DNA from 4 places in the Superficieibacter sp. HKU1 genome. Region 3 is predicted to be linked to each of the others. Evidence: predicted binding sites of a transcription regulator. Region 3 holds the regulator's gene; each other region holds the start of a gene.
The links. Region 3 encodes PurR, which represses purine synthesis genes. Its sites were predicted from a motif close to CANGCAAACGTTTGCNTG; they were not measured.

Region 1 (2,206 bases), 680 kb from region 3:
CGGCAATGGCGGCAAAAATGTTGTCTGCTTCCAGCGGATAGTGGCGGAAGTTATCCAGCTCGCTGGCAAACACGTTGAGCAGAACTTCAGAGTCAGACGTGGTGTTGATGTGACGACGCTTCTCTTCGAACAGCTTTTTACGTAGTTCGTGCGCGTTGGTCAGATTGCCGTTGTGAGCAAGCGTAATACCATAAGGGGAGTTAACGTAGAAAGGCTGCGCTTCAGAGGCGCTGGAGCTGCCAGCTGTTGGGTAGCGAACGTGGCCGATACCCATATTGCCCTGCATACGCTGCATGTGACGTGCTTCGAACACATCGCTCACCAGACCATTAGCTTTACGCAAACGAAAGCCGTTATTCGCATCAATGGTGATGATGCCTGCGGCATCCTGCCCGCGGTGCTGAAGCACCGTTAACGCGTCATAAATAGACTGGTTGACCGGCATAACACCGGCGATACCGACAATACCGCACATACGTCTTTTCCTCGTTAAGCTACGACCCAAAGTTTATACTTTGGGCAAGAAACTTGACGAGCTTTGGAGGTATTCGAAAAACCATCTGATGACGGGGGAAAAATAAGGAATAAACTGCGAGTGCTGCCAGTCATCGCTCTTCGCCATCCCTGTGAACGTGTCAAGAAAGAACAGGATAGCAGCGATGATCAGTACCCCACGCAATGCGCCGAAGCAGATCCCCAATACCCTGTCTGTACCCGACAGCCCGGTCTTCTCCACCAGTTGACCTATCACGTAGTTCACGATGGCACCTACGATGAGCGTCGCAATAAACAGCGCCGCAATAGCAATCCCATTTCGAACCCGTTCATCTTCAAAGCCCGTAAACCAGACAGACAGTTCCGTGTAGTAATGGCTGGCAACATAAAAGGCACAGCCCCATGTCACCAGCGATAATGCTTCACGAACAAAGCCGCGGATAAGGCTCACTAAGCAAGAAAAGCCCAGTACCGCGATAATGGCGTAATCAATCCAGACCATATATGTCCCACGATGTTACGCCCTGTCGTCCAGTTGGGGCGCATTCTAACAGAAAAAGAAAACGTTTGCGTAGGGATTTCCCGTCCCTGGTCAAATAAAAATGGCGCTGAAAAAACAATCAACGCCATCGCCATTTTGGGGTACGAGGGGCAAAGCCCTTCGCCCTAGTTCACGCTGTAGTTCATCACTACGCCGTTCAACCCCGATAACTGGTTCAGCTCACCCAGCGAGCCTTTAAGCTTATCTTTCGATGCGTCGGGCCCGACCAGAATGCGGGTAATTTTACCCTGTACCGGCGTCGAAGGCGACGTATAAACCCGGTATCCGGCGCCGCGAAGTTTGCTGACGATCTCGCTGACTTTATCAGCATTTTTCAGCGCGCCCAGCTGCACCACATACGCCTTGCCGGTGGGCGCAGGTTTATCTTCAGCGACGGGCTTCGCTGGCGGCGTTTCGCTGGCCGCGGCCAGTTGTTCGCTGGCTTTGTCACGCGCCGGTTTTGGCTGCGGTTTGTCGGCCGGTTTCGGTTTTGGCGGATCGGGCTGGACCGGGATTTGATCGATATCTGCGCCGTTGTTCGCCGCCAGACGCGACGGGTCCAGCGTCGGTGCCGCAGCATCGCCCGCCCTCACCTCTTCTGCCGCGCCTTCCGGCGGCTGAGCAGGTAGCGCCTGCGTTGCGGCAGGCAGCATATCAGGCTCGTCACGATCCCCCGCTTTCGGCACCAGCGGGATTGCAGCAAACTCATCCTGATAATGTTTTTTCTGGCCGTCGAGCAGGCCGGGCAGAATGATAACGCCCAGCGCCACCAGCACGATAGTGCCCACTAAACGGTTCTGAAACTTACTTGCCACCGGATCTCCCCGCCTCTATTTCTTCCATTACATGCGCTACCGTGTGGAACGATCCACACACCAGCACGGTGTCTTCTGGCTGTGCATTCGCCATCGCGGCGCGCCACGCCTTCCCTACTGTGGCATAGATTTCGCCGTCAGGTAAATGCGCCAGTAACTGCTCTGCCGATGCGCCGCGCGGCCCTTCTAACGGTGCACAATACCAGCTGTCCACAATGTCAGTCAGGCAGGCCAGCGTTCCGGCAATATCTTTATCGTGCAGCATACCAATGACCGCCAGCACGCGCCCGGTTTTTGCTTGCGTTTTGAGACGCCCGGCTAAATATGCTGCGGCATGCGGATTGTGCGCCACGTC
Region 2 (2,206 bases), 1.6 Mb from region 3:
AGTTCACCAGAATGACGCGGTAGCCCTCTTCGCGCAGCGCTTTACACGCCTGCGCGCCGGAGTAGTCGAATTCACACGCCTGGCCGATAACAATCGGGCCAGCGCCCAGAATCAGGATACTTTTTATGTCTGTACGTTTTGGCATGGCTCTCTTAACTCCTGATTATTTCGCGGACTGACGGTAAAGCTCGATTAACGCAATGAAATGGTCGAACAGCGGCGCGGCATCGTGCGGACCGGGGCTGGCTTCCGGGTGCCCCTGGAAACTGAACGCCGGTTTGTCGGTACGGTGAATGCCCTGCAAGGTGCCGTCGAACAGCGATTTATGCGTCACGCGCAACGTGGCGGGCATGGTCGCTTCGTCAACCGCAAAACCGTGGTTCTGCGCGGTGATCATCACGGTATTATTGTCGATATCTTTTACCGGATGGTTGCCGCCGTGGTGGCCGAACTTCATCTTCACGGTTTTCGCGCCGCTGGCCAGCGCCAGCAGCTGATGGCCGAGGCAGATACCGAAGACCGGAATGTCGGTCTCAAGGAATTTCTGGATTGCGGTGATGGCATAGTCGCACGGTGCCGGATCGCCGGGACCGTTGGAGAGGAAAATACCGTCCGGGTTCATCTTCAGCACCTCTTCGGCAGAGGTTTGCGCCGGAACGATGGTCAGGCGGCAGCCGCGATCCACCAGCATACGCAGAATGTTGCGCTTTGCGCCGTAGTCATAGGCAACCACATGAAATGGCAGGTCTTCTTCCGCCTTCGCTTCCGGCAGTTCACCTGCCAGCGTCCAGCTGCCCTGCGTCCAGCTATAGGTTTCCGCCGTGGTCACTTCTTTTGCCAGGTCCATCCCGTTCAGGCCGGGAAAGGCTTTCGCTTTTTCCAGCGCTAACGCCGCATCCGGGTTATCTCCGGCGATGATGCAGCCGTTCTGCGCGCCTTTCTCACGCAGCAAACGCGTAAGCTTACGGGTGTCGATATCGGCGATGGCCACGATGTTATGACGCTTGAGATAAGAAGAGAGGTCTTCGGTGTTGCGGTAGTTACTGGCTATCAGCGGTAAATCGCGAATGATAAGCCCTTGAGCATGAACCTGAGCGGATTCTTCATCGGCTTCATTGGTGCCGACATTACCGATATGGGGATAAGTTAGAGTGACGATTTGGCGGGAGTAGGAAGGATCAGTGAGGATTTCTTGATAACCGGTCATTGAAGTATTGAAAACGACTTCCCCAACCGCCGAACCCGTTGCCCCGATGGCCCGACCGTGAAACTGGGTTCCGTCTTCCAGAACCAATAGCGCTGACTTAATCAAAACACCCTCCAGAGAATATTCACTCACTTTATTTGCATATTAATTCATAAATACGGCCTGAATCAATGCAAATTTCGTTTACCGGTGGATTTCTGGCAAACGGCGGCATTCTGCAGATAAGTCGTCTTAAAGTCAACCTAAAGCGCGATTTATACTGTTATTTTGTGCCCCCTGTGCTGAATACTGGCTTTTGCCGTCAAAAACCAGCGCCAGACCTGTGACGAAAACGCTTGCGCACTCTGTACAATGAGAAAAAAAGTGGAAAAGTATAAAAAGTGAGTTCCCAGGAAGAAAATGAACGGCAGAAATGGCTAAAACAACATTTAAACCTGACATTTACGCTGTCAGCCAATAAAAAATGAAATTATGGGGTAAAATAACAGGGCAATAAAATATTGCCCTTTGTAATCAATAAATTGTGATTACAATAACCACATCACGACGGGTAATAAAAGTTATAAACTGTGTAAATCAAGCACATCTCGCATATCAAAAAGGCCGCTATCCTTATCTTTAAGCCACAAAGCTGATTTAACCGCACCATTGGCGAACGTCATCCGGCTTGACGCCTTGTGGGTAATTTCTACTCGCTCACCGATGTCGGCAAACATCGCCGTATGCTCACCAACGATATCGCCAGCCCGCACGGTGGCAAAACCGATGGTGCCCGGCACGCGCTCACCGGTATGCCCTTCCCGGCTATAGACCGCGCAATCGTTAAGATCCTTGTCCAGCGCCTGAGCAATCGCTTCGCCCATAGCCAGCGCGGTGCCTGACGGTGCATCAACTTTATGCCGATGGTGGGCTTCAATAATTTCAATATCGGTATAGTCGCCCATCACTTTCGCCGCTTTTTCCAGCAGCTTCAGCATAACGTTAACGCCGACGCTAAAG
Region 3 (2,206 bases):
TCGGATGAATCAATGCAGAACGGCAACCAATGCGCTGGCAACAATCAACCCCAGCACAATAATGGTCGTTACCAGAGAAAACTTAAGATCGGCACTCATCAATTTTTACTCCTTGTTATGACCCTGTGAAAAGTGAGCTTGTTCATTTTTACACACTTAACGGCGAAAATCTTGCAGGATTTAGATTGATATACATTTTTTCTCTTTCCCTTTTCATCAGGATCGGCCAAAATTCCACGCTTAATTATAAGCGTACCAGCCATTGACCCCCACCTGACGTTCTGTGTCGATTTCCCGACCTAAGCAATGATCGCAAAATTGCGCCAGGGGTGTGTGAAGGCAAACGTTTACCCTCCTATTTGCAGGCGTTCAGGCCAGGGTCCGGAGTAAGATGTAATGGCAACAATTAAAGATGTCGCGAAACGCGCAAACGTTTCCACTACAACTGTGTCACACGTTATCAACAAAACCCGTTTTGTTGCTGAAGATACGCGTAATGCAGTGTGGGCGGCAATTAAAGAACTTCACTATTCTCCCAGCGCTGTTGCCCGCAGCCTGAAGGTTAATCACACCAAGTCGATTGGCCTGCTGGCGACCAGCAGTGAAGCGGCCTATTTTGCCGAAATTATTGAAGCGGTTGAAAAAAGCTGTTTCCAGAAAGGTTATACCCTGATCCTTGGCAATGCGTGGAACGATATTGAAAAGCAACGCGCTTATTTGTCGATGATGGCGCAAAAACGCGTCGATGGCCTACTGGTCATGTGCTCTGAATATCCTGAATCGCTATTAAGCATGCTGGAAGAATACCGTCACATTCCGATGGTAGTGATGGACTGGGGCGAATCAAAAGCGGACTTTACCGACTCGGTGATTGATAACGCGTTTAAAGGTGGCTATATGGCCGGGCGCTATCTGATCGAACGCGGCCATCGTGATATCGGTATTATTCCAGGTCCGCTGGAACGTAATACCGGGGCCGGGCGTCTGGCCGGGTTTATGAAAGCGATGGACGAAATTCAGGTCACGATCCCTGAACAGTGGATTGTCCAGGGGGATTTCGAACCGGAATCCGGCTATCAGGCGATGCAACAGATCCTCAATCAGTCCCAGCGCCCCACCGCCGTCTTCTGCGGTGGCGATATCATGGCGATGGGGGCATTATGTGCCGCCGATGAGATGGGCCTGCGCGTGCCGCAGGATATTTCGGTGATTGGTTACGATAACGTGCGCAATGCCCGTTTCTTTACGCCAGCGCTGACGACGATTCATCAGCCGAAAGATTCCCTCGGCGAAGCCGCGTTTAATATGCTGCTGGATCGCATTGTGAATAAGCGGGTTGAATCGAAGTCCATTGAGGTGCACCCCCGCCTGATTGAACGCCGCTCGGTAGCCGATGGTCCGTTCGTCGACTACCGCCGTTAAGTTAGCCTGCGGGAGCCGTTTCTTCCGGGTCCCGCAGCCACTCTTTGTTCAGCGTTTCGCTGTCTCCCAAATACTCCAGCAGCCATCCCAGCGCGGGCGAGATATCGCTCTGCTGCCAGGTTAAGCAGCAGGCCGCATCAGGAAACGGGTTCTCGAGGGCCAGCGCGACCCACTCGCCCGAATCTGTCCATGGCCGGGCAAAATGTGAAGGCACCATCGCCGCACAAAGACCCGCTGAGATACAGGTTGCCGATGACTCCCAGTCCGGCACCACGACGCGCTTTTGATTGTCCAGCAGCCACGTCGTGCGCTTTGGCAACGAGCGTGAGGTATCCTCGCGCACCAGTGAAGGCCAGTTACGTAGCTCATCGTCGCTTAACGGCCCCGGCTGTTTTGCGAGGGGATGGTCGCAGGAGACAACGCAGTTCCAGCTCAGCATTCCCATATCCCGAAACGCGTAGCGCCCACCGACCGGAATAGCCTGGGTTGCGCCGATGGCCAGTTCCACCCGCCCATCGGCCAGCGCATCCCACACACCGTTGAACACTTCCTGAAAAACAATCAGTTCGACGTCAGGAAAATGGCGATAGAAATCGACAATCATTTGCCGGGTACGTTCGGGCCTGACAATATTATCTACGGCAATGGGAAGCTGGCTGCGCCAGCCATTGGCAATTTGCTGACACTGCTGACGGGTGATCAGCATTTTTTTGATAACAGTGCGCCCTTCTTTTAAAAACCAGCTGCCGGCCGGGGTTAACTCTACATCGCGATGGCGCCGCTC
Region 4 (2,206 bases), 500 kb from region 3:
TGTGTAATGCACTGTATATTTATACAGTTTAGCGTACTAACTTACAACAGGGGGAGTAAATTATTTTACCACCGTCCAGCGCACGGTTTCGCCTGCAAGGAAGGGAATAAGCGTATCGTCAGGCAGGGCGATAGAATCGACGACCTGGCTTTCCTGGCGAACCAGCTCAACAAACGTGTCGTTCACCGGCAATTGATAGAAGCGCGGACCGTTAAGGGAACTAAATGCTTCCAGGTGCGCCAGCGCGTTCATCTCTTCAAACACGGTTGCATAGCTGGCAAGCGCGGTCGGGGCGCTAAAACAGCCTGCGCAGCCGCAGCTGGCTTCTTTACGATGACGCGCATGTGGCGCAGAGTCGGTGCCGAGAAAAACGCGGTCAAAACCGCTGGCTACCAGCTCTCGCAGCGCCTGCTGGTGGATGTTGCGCTTGAGGATCGGCAGACAGTAAAGATGAGGCCGCACGCCGCCCACCAGCATATGATTACGGTTAAACATTAAATGCTGGGGAGTGATGGTCGCCGCCAGCCGTTCATTGCCTTCACGCACGTAATCCGCCGCATCTTTGGTGGTGATGTGCTCAAATACCACTTTCAGCCCCGGTAAGCGCTGGCGCAGTGGTTCCATAACGGTTTCAATAAACCGTGCTTCACGATCAAAAATATCAATATCCACATGGGTGACTTCGCCATGCACCAGCAGCGGCATACCCAGCGTTTCCATCCGCTCCAGCACCGGCATAATGGCATCAATGCTGGTGACGCCGTGGCTTGAGTTGGTGGTGGCATTGGCAGGATATAGTTTGGCGGCGGTAAATACGCCTTCGTTAAAACCACGCTCCAGCTCTGCCGGATCGAGAGAATCGGTCAGGTAACAGGTCATCAGGGGGGTAAAAGTATGCCCGGCAGGAACGGCATCCAGAATGCGCTGACGGTAGGCTATCGCGGCGTCAACCGTTACCACAGGCGGTGCCAGATTGGGCATGACAATCGCACGACCATAAATTTCGCTGGTATAAGGTACGACGGTTTTCAGCATTTCTCCGTCGCGCAGATGGAGGTGCCAGTCGTCAGGGCGGCGGATCTTAAGTACTTGCGGTTGGTCAGTCATTAGAGCGCTCCGGCGGGTATCAGGGCTGTTTTTTGCCGGGCACTAAGGATAAGCGGAAACGTTTTCGTTTGCACTCTTTTATTGTATGACGCAAGCCTGAAAGCGCACTTTGCAGACTTGCGTGAGAGGAGGATAAAGCGATTAATGGGTGAAAGGAATAACGATTTCCCCCGGCTTCACTTCAATACCTTTTGCATATTTTTTGGCCAGCGCTTCCCCTTTGCCGCCATCATCTTTGAGCATATAAGCGGGCTGATGATTGAAGTAGTTGCGCAGTGACTGGTTCAAATAGGGGAGCAGGGTTTGCACCACCGGCTGCATTTTGTCTGGCTTGACGTCAGCATTCACCACTTCCATTTCCTGCAGGTAAATCGCGCCCTGCTCTTTATTAAAGGCGGGAAGCGCTTTCAGCTTCAGGGTGATGGTGGCTTTCTGACTGCCGAAAAGGGAGTTCATATCCAGAAACGCATCGCCGCTCAGCGTGACTTTATCTGCCTCTTCACGGCCAATGGCGCTGGTAAGGTTGTTCAGGACAATATGTGCATCGGCCACGCCCGGCAGACCAATATCTTTGGAAAAATTATTTCGTTTTTGTAGCGCCTGATTAATTTCCGACTCGCTGACGGTGTACTGAGTCAGCTGGTTACATCCGACAATCAGGCCGCTGACGATCAGGGCGGCGGCAATAACGATCTTCTTCATGGGTTTCCTCTGCATCATGCCTGTCATCTATCCTGACACAAGCAGCATGTACTGTCAGCACAGAAATTAACAGAGGAAAAAGCTTAAAAGGAGTGGCGGACGGATTTCCGTCCGCCAGACGGTCACGATGCGATAGAGGAAAGGAGATTGATTTGTGTCTGTTTCGCCATGTTATCGCGGTAATCAGCCACCCTGGTCGGCCAGTTGATCCCGGCGACGATGGTCAGATTTCGTAATAGCGGAAACAGATGGATGTCATCTTCAGAAAGCTCACCATTCACCGCGTTGGGTTTGACAATGTGCTTATCCAGAATGCGCAAATCGTCGCTGATATTCTTAATAAGCCCGGCGGAATGGGCAAGATGATCGGCAAAGCTGCCCAACTGGGCCTCTTTTT

Region 1: a site for PurR is predicted at 1,052-1,069, ahead of cvpA (colicin V production protein). Genes of this name have one in related genera too.
Region 2: a site for PurR is predicted at 1,532-1,549, ahead of carA (glutamine-hydrolyzing carbamoyl-phosphate synthase small subunit). Genes of this name have one in related genera too.
Region 4: a site for PurR is predicted at 1,159-1,176, ahead of pyrC (dihydroorotase). Genes of this name have one in related genera too.

The regions. Positions count from the first base shown of each region.
Region 1 covers NZ_CP119754.1:3,150,417-3,152,622, forward strand. The annotation lists gene purF (amidophosphoribosyltransferase) at 1-475, opposite strand, end outside; gene cvpA (colicin V production protein) at 509-997, opposite strand; gene dedD (cell division protein DedD) at 1,162-1,851, opposite strand; gene folC (bifunctional tetrahydrofolate synthase/dihydrofolate synthase) at 1,841-2,206, opposite strand, start outside.
Region 2 covers NZ_CP119754.1:888,209-890,414, reverse strand. The annotation lists gene carB (carbamoyl-phosphate synthase large subunit) at 1-145, opposite strand, end outside; gene carA (glutamine-hydrolyzing carbamoyl-phosphate synthase small subunit) at 164-1,312, opposite strand; gene dapB (4-hydroxy-tetrahydrodipicolinate reductase) at 1,768-2,206, opposite strand, start outside.
Region 3 covers NZ_CP119754.1:2,466,319-2,468,524, forward strand. The annotation lists gene P0H77_RS11795 (YnhF family membrane protein) at 10-99, opposite strand; gene purR (HTH-type transcriptional repressor PurR) at 397-1,422, shown strand; gene punR (DNA-binding transcriptional activator PunR) at 1,424-2,206, opposite strand, start outside.
Region 4 covers NZ_CP119754.1:1,963,869-1,966,074, forward strand. The annotation lists gene pyrC (dihydroorotase) at 61-1,107, opposite strand; gene P0H77_RS09305 (lipoprotein) at 1,249-1,809, opposite strand; gene grxB (glutaredoxin 2) at 1,932-2,206, opposite strand, start outside.